Regions from separate parts of the Shuttleworthella sp. genome, predicted to be linked through region 3. Evidence: predicted binding sites of a transcription regulator. Region 3 holds the regulator's gene; each other region holds the start of a gene.
What was found. Region 3 encodes Rex, which represses fermentation and respiration genes when NADH is low (regulators of the CRP and FNR family bind a similar motif). Its sites were predicted from a motif close to ATTGTTAANTANTTAACAAT; they were not measured.
Positions count from the first base shown of each region.

Region 1 (3,718 bases), on a different contig from region 3:
CACTGCGTCGGCTGCTGGTCCGGGACCTATGGGCATAAGCACAATCTCTCATTTGAAGATATGGACAAGATTGTAAGCCAGGGCAAGGAGTTAGGAACCTATCTCTATATGATGACCGGCGGCGAGCCCATGGTTCGCAAGAACGACATCTTCAAGCTGGCCGAGAAGCACAACGACTGCTTCTTCGGGATATATTCCAACTCGACCTTGATCGACGAGGATGTCTGCAAGAAGGTACAGGACCTGGGCAACATCACCTTCATGCTCTCCATCGAGGGAACGCCGGATACCAATGACGCCCGGCGGGGCATGGGCCACTATGATGCGGTAATGAAGGCCATGGACCTGCTCAAGGAGTACGGGATTGTCTACGGGACCTCCATCTGCTACACCAGGCAGAACATCGAGGCCGTCACCGACGACAAGTTCATCGACTTTATTGCGGAGAAGGGGGCCAGGTTCGGCTTCTATTTCCACTATATGCCGGTGGGGCAGAATGCGGTCACAGACCTGCTTCCGACAGTGGAGCAGAGAAAGGCTATGATCAGCAAGATCCGGTCCATTCGCGGACCGGAATCCAACGCCCAGTTCTTCCCCATGGATTTCCAGAATGACGGGGAGTATGTCGGCGGCTGTATCGCCGGCGGACGCAACTACTTCCACATCAACGCCAACGGTGATGCGGAGCCCTGTGTCTTCATTCACTTCTCGGACAGCAACATCCATGACAAGAGCATCCTGGAGATGCTGCAGGGGAAATTGTTTACAGCCTACCATGAGGGACAGCCCTTCAACCGCAACCACCTCCGTCCCTGCCCCATGCTAGAGAACCCGGACCAGTTAAGAGCTATGGTCCGCACCAGCGGGGCGCATCAGACCAATGCCGAGGCGCCGGAATCCGCGGAAGAGCTCTGCGCCAAGTGCGACCCCTACGCCGAGGAGTGGAAGGCCACAGCCGATCAAGTCTGGGCCAGCCAGACCCACAAGAAACCCTCTTACGAGAACTACACCAGGGAGAAGAGGGAGAATCCCAACCTGGCCGGATTCGAACACGCGGACGGCTCTAAGAAGGTGACCCTGTCCGTCCGGTAAATTCGCCGACAGGGCTTAATGGATCCAAAAATCATATCAGAATATAAGAGACCCCGATGATCGGACGCTGAAAAAGCGGTCATCGGGGTCTCTTCTCGGACGGGATCTTCTGAATCAAATCTTCTTAAGAGCAAATCTTCTTAAGAGCAAATCTTCTTAAGAGCAAATCTTCTATGGGAACAAATCTTCTATGGGAGTAAATCTTTTATGGGAGCAAATCTTTTATGGGAGCAAATCTTTTGTGGGAGTATATCTTCTTAAAGAGAGAGCAAATCTACTGTGAGAGGCCGGGAAGACCTAGAGGTCAAGGACTCTCGCCCTGCGCCCCTCGAAGACCAGATAGGAGTCAAAGCCCGCCCTCTTAAGGAGGTCTGCGGCGGAGGAGAAGTGGTCTGCCTCTTCCGGGGGATAGTCCGGAGGGATCTCCTCAAAGCCGATTGCCACATGCTCGGGGCTGTGAGCGTCAGCGCCCAGTGTAATCCGGCGACCGCCCAGTTCATGATAGCGTCTTAGAACAAGAAGGTCGGGATTAGGATCCAGCCGGCCCTTGCGGTAGGCACCGGTATTGAGTTCCAGGGCGATGCCTCGCCGGATCAGCTCTCTTAAGATGGCGTCGATCTCTTCCATATAGCCGGCATTTGTATAGACTGTGCTCACGCAGGCAGAGCCGGATTGAGGCGGGAAAGTCCGGTCGGGAAGGGGAGGAAGATAGCGGAGAATATAGTCGAGATGGCCCAGAGAGTCGAAATCCGGGAAGGCCAGGATGTTCTCATAAATCATCCGGTAGTAGCGGCGCAGGCCGGCCTCCAGACCGAATTTCTCGAAGAAGAGGGGGTAATAGGGGTCATAGCCATCCACCACATGGGTGGAGCCGATCACATAGTCGAAGGGATAGCGGTGGACCAGCCGCCTGTGGCGGTCGGCAAGATGGGGCTGAAGTCCCAGCTCAATTCCGAAGTAAATGTGAAAATCACCGGCATTGTACTTGTCCTGCATCCTTTGGACAGCAGCGGCATAGGAATCCAGGTCCAGATCAAAGAGACCCGGAGTCTCGCGGTAGTCCCAGTCCAGGTGGTCGGTGAAGCAGATGCCGGACAGGCCCTTAGCCCTCGCTGAGAGGACCATCTGCTCCATGGGAGCCTGCGAATCCCCGGAAAAACTTGTGTGCATGTGACAGTCATAGAGAATCCCCGGATTCATTTTCTGAAACCTCCTCGGCAAGAGTGTGGCAGTGACAACCCTTATCATATCGCATACTCATGGATTTCGCATGGGAAACAAGCTTGAATAGGAACCGGATGTATATGTTAAGAAATTAACAAAGTCATGAGACAGACTTGAAATAGGCCGTAGCATTGGGTACAATAATAGCCGATTACAAACTATGTTTGTACAGCATAAGTTTCTACATTAGGAGGAGACAAAATGGCAGTAAGAGTAGCAATTAATGGATTTGGCCGTATCGGTCGTCTCGCGTTCAGACAGATGTTCCAGGCTGAGGGCTTTGATATCGTTGCAATCAACGACCTGACCTCTCCCGAGATGCTCGCATACCTCTTGAAGTACGATTCCTCACAGGGTCGTTACGCCAAGGCAGAGACCGTGACCAACTCCGATCACTCCATCACTGTAGACGGCCATGAGATCGAGATCTACAAGGAGGCTGACGCCCACAATCTTCCCTGGGGCAAGCTTGATGTAGACGTTGTTCTCGAGTGCACCGGTTTCTACACCTCTAAGGATAAGGCACAGGCTCACATTGATGCCGGCGCCAAGAAGGTTGTTATCTCTGCTCCCGCAGGAAGCGACTTGAAGACCATTGTCTACAACACCAACCATGAGACGCTGACCGCAGATGATCACATCATCTCAGCGGCATCCTGCACCACCAACTGCCTGGCTCCCATGGCCAAGGCTCTGAACGAGCTGGCTGCAATCCAGTCCGGTATCATGGTCACCATCCACGCTTATACCGGTGATCAGATGATCTTAGACGGCCCCCAGCGCAAGGGTAACTTCCGCCGCTCTCGTGCCGCCGCAGTGAATATTGTTCCCAACTCCACCGGTGCTGCCAAGGCAATCGGCCTGGTTGTTCCCGAGCTGAACGGCAAGCTCATCGGGTCTGCCCAGCGTGTACCCGTTCCGACCGGCTCCACCACGATCCTCACCGCTGTTGTCAAGGGCAAGGTCAGCGTTGATGAGATCAATGCCAAGATGAAGTCTGCAGCAACGGAGTCCTTCGGCTACAATGAGGACCAGATCGTATCCAGCGATATTGTGGGCATGACCTACGGTTCTCTCTTCGATGCTACGCAGACCTCTGTTGTAGCTATGGAGGACGGCAATTCCGAGGTACAGGTTGTCTCCTGGTATGACAATGAGAACTCCTTCACCTCAAATATGTGCAGAACGATCAAGTACTTCGCTAAGTTCCTGAACAAGTAATTCATACTTAGACCTTATGGGGGTCCGGCTTTGGGCCGGGTCCCTTTTTTCAACTCGGAGGGAATCAAAATGGGTTTAAACAAGAAGACAATTGACGATATTTCCGTCAAGGGCAAGAGAGTCCTGGTTCGCTGTGATTTCAATGTCCCCATGAAGGGGACGGAGATCACCGACATCAACC
Region 1 is NZ_DBHIDN010000016.1:12,485-16,202, reverse strand. It holds gene ACO5R6_RS05295 (radical SAM/SPASM domain-containing protein) at 1-1,092, shown strand, start outside; gene ACO5R6_RS05290 (histidinol-phosphatase HisJ family protein) at 1,390-2,292, opposite strand; gene gap (type I glyceraldehyde-3-phosphate dehydrogenase) at 2,518-3,537, shown strand; gene ACO5R6_RS05280 (phosphoglycerate kinase) at 3,607-3,718, shown strand, end outside.
Region 1: gap (type I glyceraldehyde-3-phosphate dehydrogenase) is a predicted target of Rex. The motif match lies at 2,396-2,415, and genes of this name have one in related genera.

Region 2 (3,718 bases), on a different contig from region 3:
CCCGGAGGACATGCAGGTCGCCTTCCAGATTGCCCGGGTCTTCAAGGTGGACATCAACGACATGGGAGAGGACGCCCTGATCTTCGAGTGCCTTTTGACAGAGAACACCAATAATGAACTGATTGCCCTCTTAAAGAGCAAGTTCCGCGGAAGAGTGCATGTGGTCCGGGGCGGCGCGGTGGCCTGTGAGAGCATTTCACACTCGCACAGGGTATGACAGGGGCAGGAGCGATCCATATGAGACGGACGAATCACAAAATGAGCATACCGGCGCTGGCTCTGACACTTGCGCTCCTAATGGGCTCTGTCTCCTCTGTCGGCCTGCAGGTCCGTGCGGAGGATTCTCTCGAGGACCTGAAGCGGCAGAAGACAGAGGCCAGGGACAGGGTGGATGACGCAAGATCCAAGCTCGATCAGGCGGCAGAGAGCAAGCAGGGCCTGGAGCGAGAATTGGATCTGCTGTCGGACCGAATCAAGACGACCCGGCAGACCATGGATGAGAACAACCGGAAGATTAGCGGCCTGCAGGAAGAGCTGGGGCAGGCCCAGGCCGATAAGTCTGGCCGGCTGGCCGCCATGAAACTGCGGATCCGCTATATGTACGAGCAGGGAAGCAGCAATGACTTGCTGGTACTCTTCTTCACATCCGAGAATTTCGCTGACTTCCTTGCCAAGTTCGATTACGCGGCGCAGCTGACCCGATATGAGCAGAAGATGATCGGAGAGATGGAGAAACTGCAGGAGGAGATTGACGCCAAGGCGGCAGACCTCTCAAGTCGGCAGGACGCCCTCCAAGAGGAGCAAGAGACCCTCCTGGGCCAGCAGGATGAGATGAACCGGCTTCTTGCCTCTGCCTCTGATGAAGTCAGGATGAAATACATGGATTACTCCGGGGCCAGAGACCGGCTAAAGCAGATTGATCAGTCGATTGCCGATATGCAGGCGGCACTTATGGCAGAGCAGAAGAGAAATGAGGCCCGGAAACTGGCCGAGGCGGACCGGATCGCGCGTCAGGCGGAGGCGGTCGGACAAAAGGCCGATCAGAAGGCTGATCCGGGGAGAGAAAAGGGCAAGGATGGGTCTGCCTCCAAGAACGGGTCATCCGCCGCTTCCGATTGGAAGACAACGCATGCGCAGGGACAGGCGGGGACGGACTACTGGGTCAAGCCCATGGGATACTCACAGCAGGAACTGGAGGAACTGACCACGATTATCTTCTGCGAGGCCGGAGGAGAGGGCTATAAGGTCCAGCTCGGGGTGGGGTCCGTCATCCTAAACCGGGTTCGAAGCCCCTATTTCCCGGGCACAATTCATAGAGTGATTTTCGCCCCGGGCCAGTTCGAGCCAACCTGGATCAAACTTGCAGGCAGGTGGGATAATCAGGTCATGTTCGATTATTTCCACGGGCAGAGGGAGCCCCTCCTGAAGAATTCCAGGGCCTACCAGACCTGCCGCCAGGCCGCTCTTGATGTTCTGAACGGGAAGAGAAACACCAATCTCTGCTTCTTCTGGGCCGTGTCGAATTCCAAGCCGGCCGGGTCCATCATTATGGGCCGGACGGTCTTCTTCGGCCGGGTCATTCAGAATTCCTGACAGACCGGGTCTCTGTTTCGGGATCCCGCCTGTCTGCTCGCAGGAGAGCCGACGGACGGGATCTTGATTGATTGGGGAATTGCCCCTTGTTTGGGTGTTTTTCTTGTGTTATCCTCAAACAGTAAGCGTGGGCAATTTCTTTTTTTTTACCCTTCTTGTTAAAAAAATAACAAGCCAAGGGCCGCCGACCGGTCCGTCCGATCCGGCAAGATCGCCGCGCAGGCAGGAAATCCATACAGGTAAGGAGAAAACTATGGCAAAGAAAGTGGTATTAGCAGGTGCTTGTCGTACAGCCATCGGTAAGATGGGAGGGGCTTTCGCCAAGACCTCAGCGGCGGATCTGGGCGCCATCGTCATCAAGGAGGCCCTGAACAGAGCCGGTGTTGATCCGAAGCTGGTTGACGAAGTGAAGATGGGCTGTGTCATCCAGGCCGGTCTGGGCCAGAATGTTGCCCGTCAGGCTGCCATCAAGGCTGGCATTCCCGTGGAAGTTCCGGCCTTAACTCTGAACGTTGTATGCGGTTCCGGTCTGAAGTGCGTCGTTGAGGCCGCCAATATGATCCGGGCCGGCGAGGCAGACATCGTCGTTGCCGGCGGCATGGAGAACATGTCCATGGCTCCCTATGCTCTGCCCAATGCCCGCTTCGGCTATCGGATGAACAACGGAACCCTGGTCGACACCATGGTCAACGATGCCCTGACCGATGCCTTCAACCACTATCACATGATGATCACCGCTGAGAATGTCGCCGAGCAGTGGGGCCTGACCCGCGAGGAGCTGGACGCATTCGCAGCCGAGTCTCAGCAGAAGGCCGAGAAGGCAATGGCAAGAGGCGCATTCAAGAACGAGATCGTTCCCGTTCCCATGCATGACCGCAAGAAGGGCGATTATGTCGTAGATACGGATGAGGGACCCCGTCCGGGCACAACGGCTGAGAGCCTTGCAAAGCTCCGCTGCTGCTCCGGCAAGGAGGGCGGACTTGTCACTGCCGGCAATGCCTCTGGGATCAACGACGGCGCAGCCGCAATCGTAGTTATGAGCGAGGAGAAGGCCAAGGAGCTCGGCGTAAAGAACATCATGGCTGAGTACATCGGCGGCGCTATGGGTGGCGTGGATCCAAGCATCATGGGAGTCGGCCCTGTCGCAGCTGTTCGGAATGTCATGAAGAGAACCGGCATGACGGTTGACCAGATGGATATGATCGAGGCCAATGAGGCCTTTGCCGCTCAGTCTGTCGCAGTAGCAAGAGATCTCGGCTTTGATATGGCCAAGGTCAACCCCAACGGCGGCGCCATCGCTCTGGGTCATCCCGTAGGAGCTTCCGGCGCCAGAATCCTGGTTACCCTGCTTCATGAGATGGATCAGGATGCCAATGCCAAGATGGGCCTTGCAACGCTTTGCATCGGCGGAGGCATGGGCTGTGCTGCCATCGTCAAGAAGTATGAGGGCTGATTGAAATTAACTTCTTGTGACCGACTTATGCAGTCGGTCACTGGTGTTTTAGATTGAGATTTTTCTCAGGAGGATAACAAATGAAAGTAGGCGTTATTGGTGCCGGAACAATGGGAAGCGGTATTGCGCAGGCATTCGCCCAGACCGAGGGCTTCGAGGTCTATCTGACCGATATCAACAATGAGTTTGCTGCCGGCGGAAAGGCCAAGATCGAGAAGGGCCTGGCCAAGAGGGTTGCAAAGGGCAAGATGGACCAGGCTGCCGCAGACGCAATTCTCGCCAAGATCACAACCGGGACCAAGGATATCTGCACGGATGCGGATCTGATCATTGAGGCTGCGATTGAGAACATGGAGATCAAGCGCCAGACCTTCAAGGAGCTGCAGGAGATTGTTCCTGCGTCCTGCAAGTTTGCGACCAATACCTCTTCCCTGTCCATTACAGAGATCGGTCAGGGACTGGACCGCCCCGTGATCGGCATGCACTTCTTCAACCCGGCTCCGGTCATGAAGCTGATCGAGGTAATCCAGGGCGGCAATACCCCGGATGAGCTTCGCGATTTCATCGTTGATGTTTCCAAGAAGATCGGCAAGACCCCCGTTCAGGTCAACGAGGCTCCCGGATTCGTTGTAAACCGGATCCTGATCCCCATGATCAATGAGGCGATCAGCA
Region 2 is NZ_DBHIDN010000004.1:83,981-87,698, reverse strand. It holds gene ilvN (acetolactate synthase small subunit) at 1-217, shown strand, start outside; gene ACO5R6_RS02140 (cell wall hydrolase) at 238-1,593, shown strand; gene ACO5R6_RS02135 (acetyl-CoA C-acetyltransferase) at 1,847-3,046, shown strand; gene ACO5R6_RS02130 (3-hydroxyacyl-CoA dehydrogenase NAD-binding domain-containing protein) at 3,127-3,718, shown strand, end outside.
Region 2: ACO5R6_RS02135 (acetyl-CoA C-acetyltransferase) is a predicted target of Rex. The motif match lies at 1,748-1,767, and genes of this name have one in related genera.

Region 3 (3,718 bases):
GGGAGGAGTTGACGAGACTCCTGGACCGCTATCAGAAGGCATCCGAAGAATTTGAGAGGAGGGGCGGGCTGACTTTCCGGTCGGAAGCGGTCGGGACCTTGAAGGGGCTTGGATTTGGGGAGGAGGACTTCAATAAACTTCCCTCGCAGCTGTCCGGGGGACAGCTGACAAGAGTCTTTCTCGCCAGACTTCTCCTCTTAAAGCCGGACCTCCTGATTCTCGACGAGCCCATCAATCACCTGGATCTGGCTTCCATTCAGTGGCTTGAGAATTTCCTGAGCAATTACCGGGGCGGCGTCTTAATTGTCGCCCATGACCGGTATTTCTTAAATCGGATCGTCGATCATGTTCTGGATTTGTCGAATCACAGCTGCCAGCTGTATAAGGGAGACTACACCGCCTATGTGAATCAGAGAGAACTGCGGATGGAGACCCTGCGGCGGGAGTATGCCAGGCAGCAAAAGACCATTGAGCGCCAGGAGGCCGTCATCGACAAGCTGCGCCAGTTTAACCGGGAGAAATCCATCCGGCGGGCGGACAGCCGCAAGAGGGCTTTGGAGAAAATGGACCGGATGGAGAAGCCCCCGGAAGAAGACCATGCCATGCGGCTTGCGCTCGCCCCTGAAAGAGAATCCGGCAAGGATGTTCTCTATATAGAAGATCTGTCCATGGCTTTTGGGCCCGAGCAGCTCTTTCGGAAGTTCAATCTCCTGATCCGAAAGGGGGAGCGGGTTGCTGTTCTGGGAGAGAACGGAAGCGGCAAGACGACCCTGCTCAAAATCATCAATCAGAGATGCAAGGCCCTGTCAGGCAAGGTCAGACTGGGAGCCAATGTCACAGTCGGCTACTATGACCAGGCCCAGCAGGAACTGGATGACGCAAAGACCCTCTTTGAGGAGATGTCAGACGCCTATCCCAATCTGACAGAGACCAGGATTCGAAATGTTCTCGCCGCCTTTCTCTTCACAGGAGACGATGTCTATAAGAGGATTTCCGCCCTGTCCGGCGGAGAGCGGGGCCGGCTGTCCCTGGCCAAGCTCATGCTGTCGGGAGCCAATTTCCTGATCCTGGACGAGCCGACCAACCATCTGGACATGGAGTCCAAGGACATCCTGGAGAGAGCTCTGAATGATTACAGAGGGACCCTGCTCTATGTCTCTCATGACCGCTATTTCATTAACAAGACGGCGAGCCGGATCTTATATCTTGCCGACGGGCATTTTACAGAGTATCTGGGAAATTATGACTATTTTCTGGCCAAAAAGCAGGAAGAGGACAAGCCGTCCGCCTTGGCCAGCTTACAGGACAAGGCTCATTCCGCCCAGGCGGATCAAGACCGGACGGACCTGGGCAAGGTCAGCTGGGAAAGGCAGAAGCAACTGGCCGCTTCAGAGAGGAAGCTTGAGCACTCCAGGGCCAGATTGGAGCGTGAGATTTCAGACCGGGAGGAGCGGATCCGGCAGATTATGAAGCTCTTTGAAGATCCTGAGGTTGCGACCAATTCCGCCAGATTAAATGAGCTCTCTGCAGAGCAGGAGGCGTTGCAGGCAGAGGCAGATGAGCTCTATGAGGCATGGGCCTCACTGGACGAAGAGTAAGAGGACAAGCTATGGAGAAGAAAAGCATTTCGCCGGCCGTAATCCGCCGGCTTCCCAGGTATTACCGCTATCTGGGAGAACTACTGGATCTTGGAATTGAGGGCATCTCTTCCTACGAGCTCTCCAAGCGCATGCACTCGACGGCGTCGCAGATCCGCCAGGACCTCAACAATTTCGACAACTTCGGGCATCTGGGCTATGGCTATGATGTGAAAAACCTCCACGACAAGATCGGGGAGATCCTGGGCCTGGATCAGGCACGCAACCTGATCGTGATTGGGGTCGGACATCTGGGCCAGGCGATTGCCAACTACGCCCAGTTCGAGCGCATGGGATTTGCCCTGACCGGACTCTTTGATGTGAATCCGGACTTAAAGGGGAGAGAACTGCGCGGGATTCCCATCCGGATGCTGGAGGACCTGGATAAGTTCGCCTGTCAAAACAGGGTGGATATCGCCGCCCTGACCATCCCCAAGGAATCCGCCCAGTCTGTCGCGAGACGGCTTGCCGATCTCGGGGTCCCCGCCATCTGGAACTTTGCCCATGTGGACCTGGAAGTGGGAGAGAGAACCGTTATCGAGAATGTCCACCTGTCGGACTCTCTGATGGAGCTCTCTTATAATCTCACCAGTCGCGAGCAGAGCAGGAGCTAGGAATTTCTCCCAGGGAAAGGAAGATCAGGGCCGAAAGGACTCCGTATGAAGAAAATATATACAAAAAGTCAGGCGAGGGAAGCAGATCTTAAGACCAGCCGCCTGCACAAGATTCCAAGTCTTGTTCTCATGGAACGAGCCGCCCTTTCTGTAGCGGACTTCATCGAACAGCACTATTCCAGAACGGATCGGATTCTATGCCTGGCGGGAACGGGCAACAACGGAGGAGATGCCATGGCTCTCTGCCGGATCCTCTATGTCAGGGGCTACTCCGTCAACTACTGCCTTCTCGGACCGGAGTCTAAGCTTACGGAATCCGCGCGAGTTCAGTATGAATCCCTGCTCAGCTACGGTCTTCCCGGCAAAGAGCCTGATTGGAGGGACTGCGACCTCATTGTTGACGGCATCTTCGGAATCGGTCTCTCCAGAGAGATTGCCGGCCCGATTGCCGACTTGATTCAAGAGATCAACACAGGGGAAAAGCCGGTGATTGCGCTTGACATCCCATCCGGTCTGGACGCGGACACGGGCGCTGTCCTTGGGGCCTGCCTCAGGACAGATGAGACCTTCAGTTTTCAGTTTTTAAAACCGGGTCTCCTCCTGGGCCAGGGAAGAAATGTCTGCGGCAGGGTCCATGTTGCGGAGATCGGGATCGCAGAGCCGGATCCCAACCTCTTGTCCATCCCCCGCCTTGCTCTTGAGGAGGAGGATATGCATTCTCTCCTTCCCGTCAGAGATGCAGAAGGAAACAAGGCCAGCTTCGGCAAGGTTCTTGTGATTGCCGGCTCTGATCAGATCAGCGGAGCCGCGGTCTTATCCGCCAGAGCTGCCCTGACCTCCGGGGCCGGCATGGTCAGGGTCTATACGCATGAGAACAACCGGGTCATCATCGGATCCGCCTTCCCGGAGGCCCTGATTACAACATATGGGGACTCCCGGGACAAGGATGTGCTCGAGGAAGCCATGAACTGGGCGGACAGTCTCCTCATTGGCCCCGGACTGGGACAAACTGCCCGGGCGGAAGAAATCCTTGATCAGGTTCTCTCTGCCTCCTCTCTTCCCATGGTCATTGACGCCGATGCCCTCAACCTCCTCTCCAAAAACATGGGCCGGCTCCTAAAAGCGCACCATGAGATGGTCCTGACTCCTCATATGGGAGAGATGGCCCGGATGACGGGAGAGAGCATGCACTTGCTCAAGGGGCAGACGCTTCGGGCGGCAGAGGAGTTCGCCGGAGACTACCAGGTTCATCTGATCCTAAAGGATGCGACAACGGTAACAGCCCTACCCTACAGCAGGACTTACATCAACACCAGCGGAAACAGCGGCATGGCGACAGCTGGAAGCGGCGATGTCCTGGCCGGAATTTGCGCCGGTCTGATCGCCCAGGGAATGGAAGCCGGTCAGGCCGCGGCCTGTTCCGTCTTCATCCACGGATTGGCGGGAGATCTCGCCGCATCCCGCAAG
Region 3 is NZ_DBHIDN010000001.1:75,671-79,388, reverse strand. It holds gene ACO5R6_RS00380 (ABC-F family ATP-binding cassette domain-containing protein) at 1-1,598, shown strand, start outside; gene ACO5R6_RS00375 (redox-sensing transcriptional repressor Rex) at 1,610-2,251, shown strand; gene ACO5R6_RS00370 (NAD(P)H-hydrate dehydratase) at 2,297-3,718, shown strand, end outside.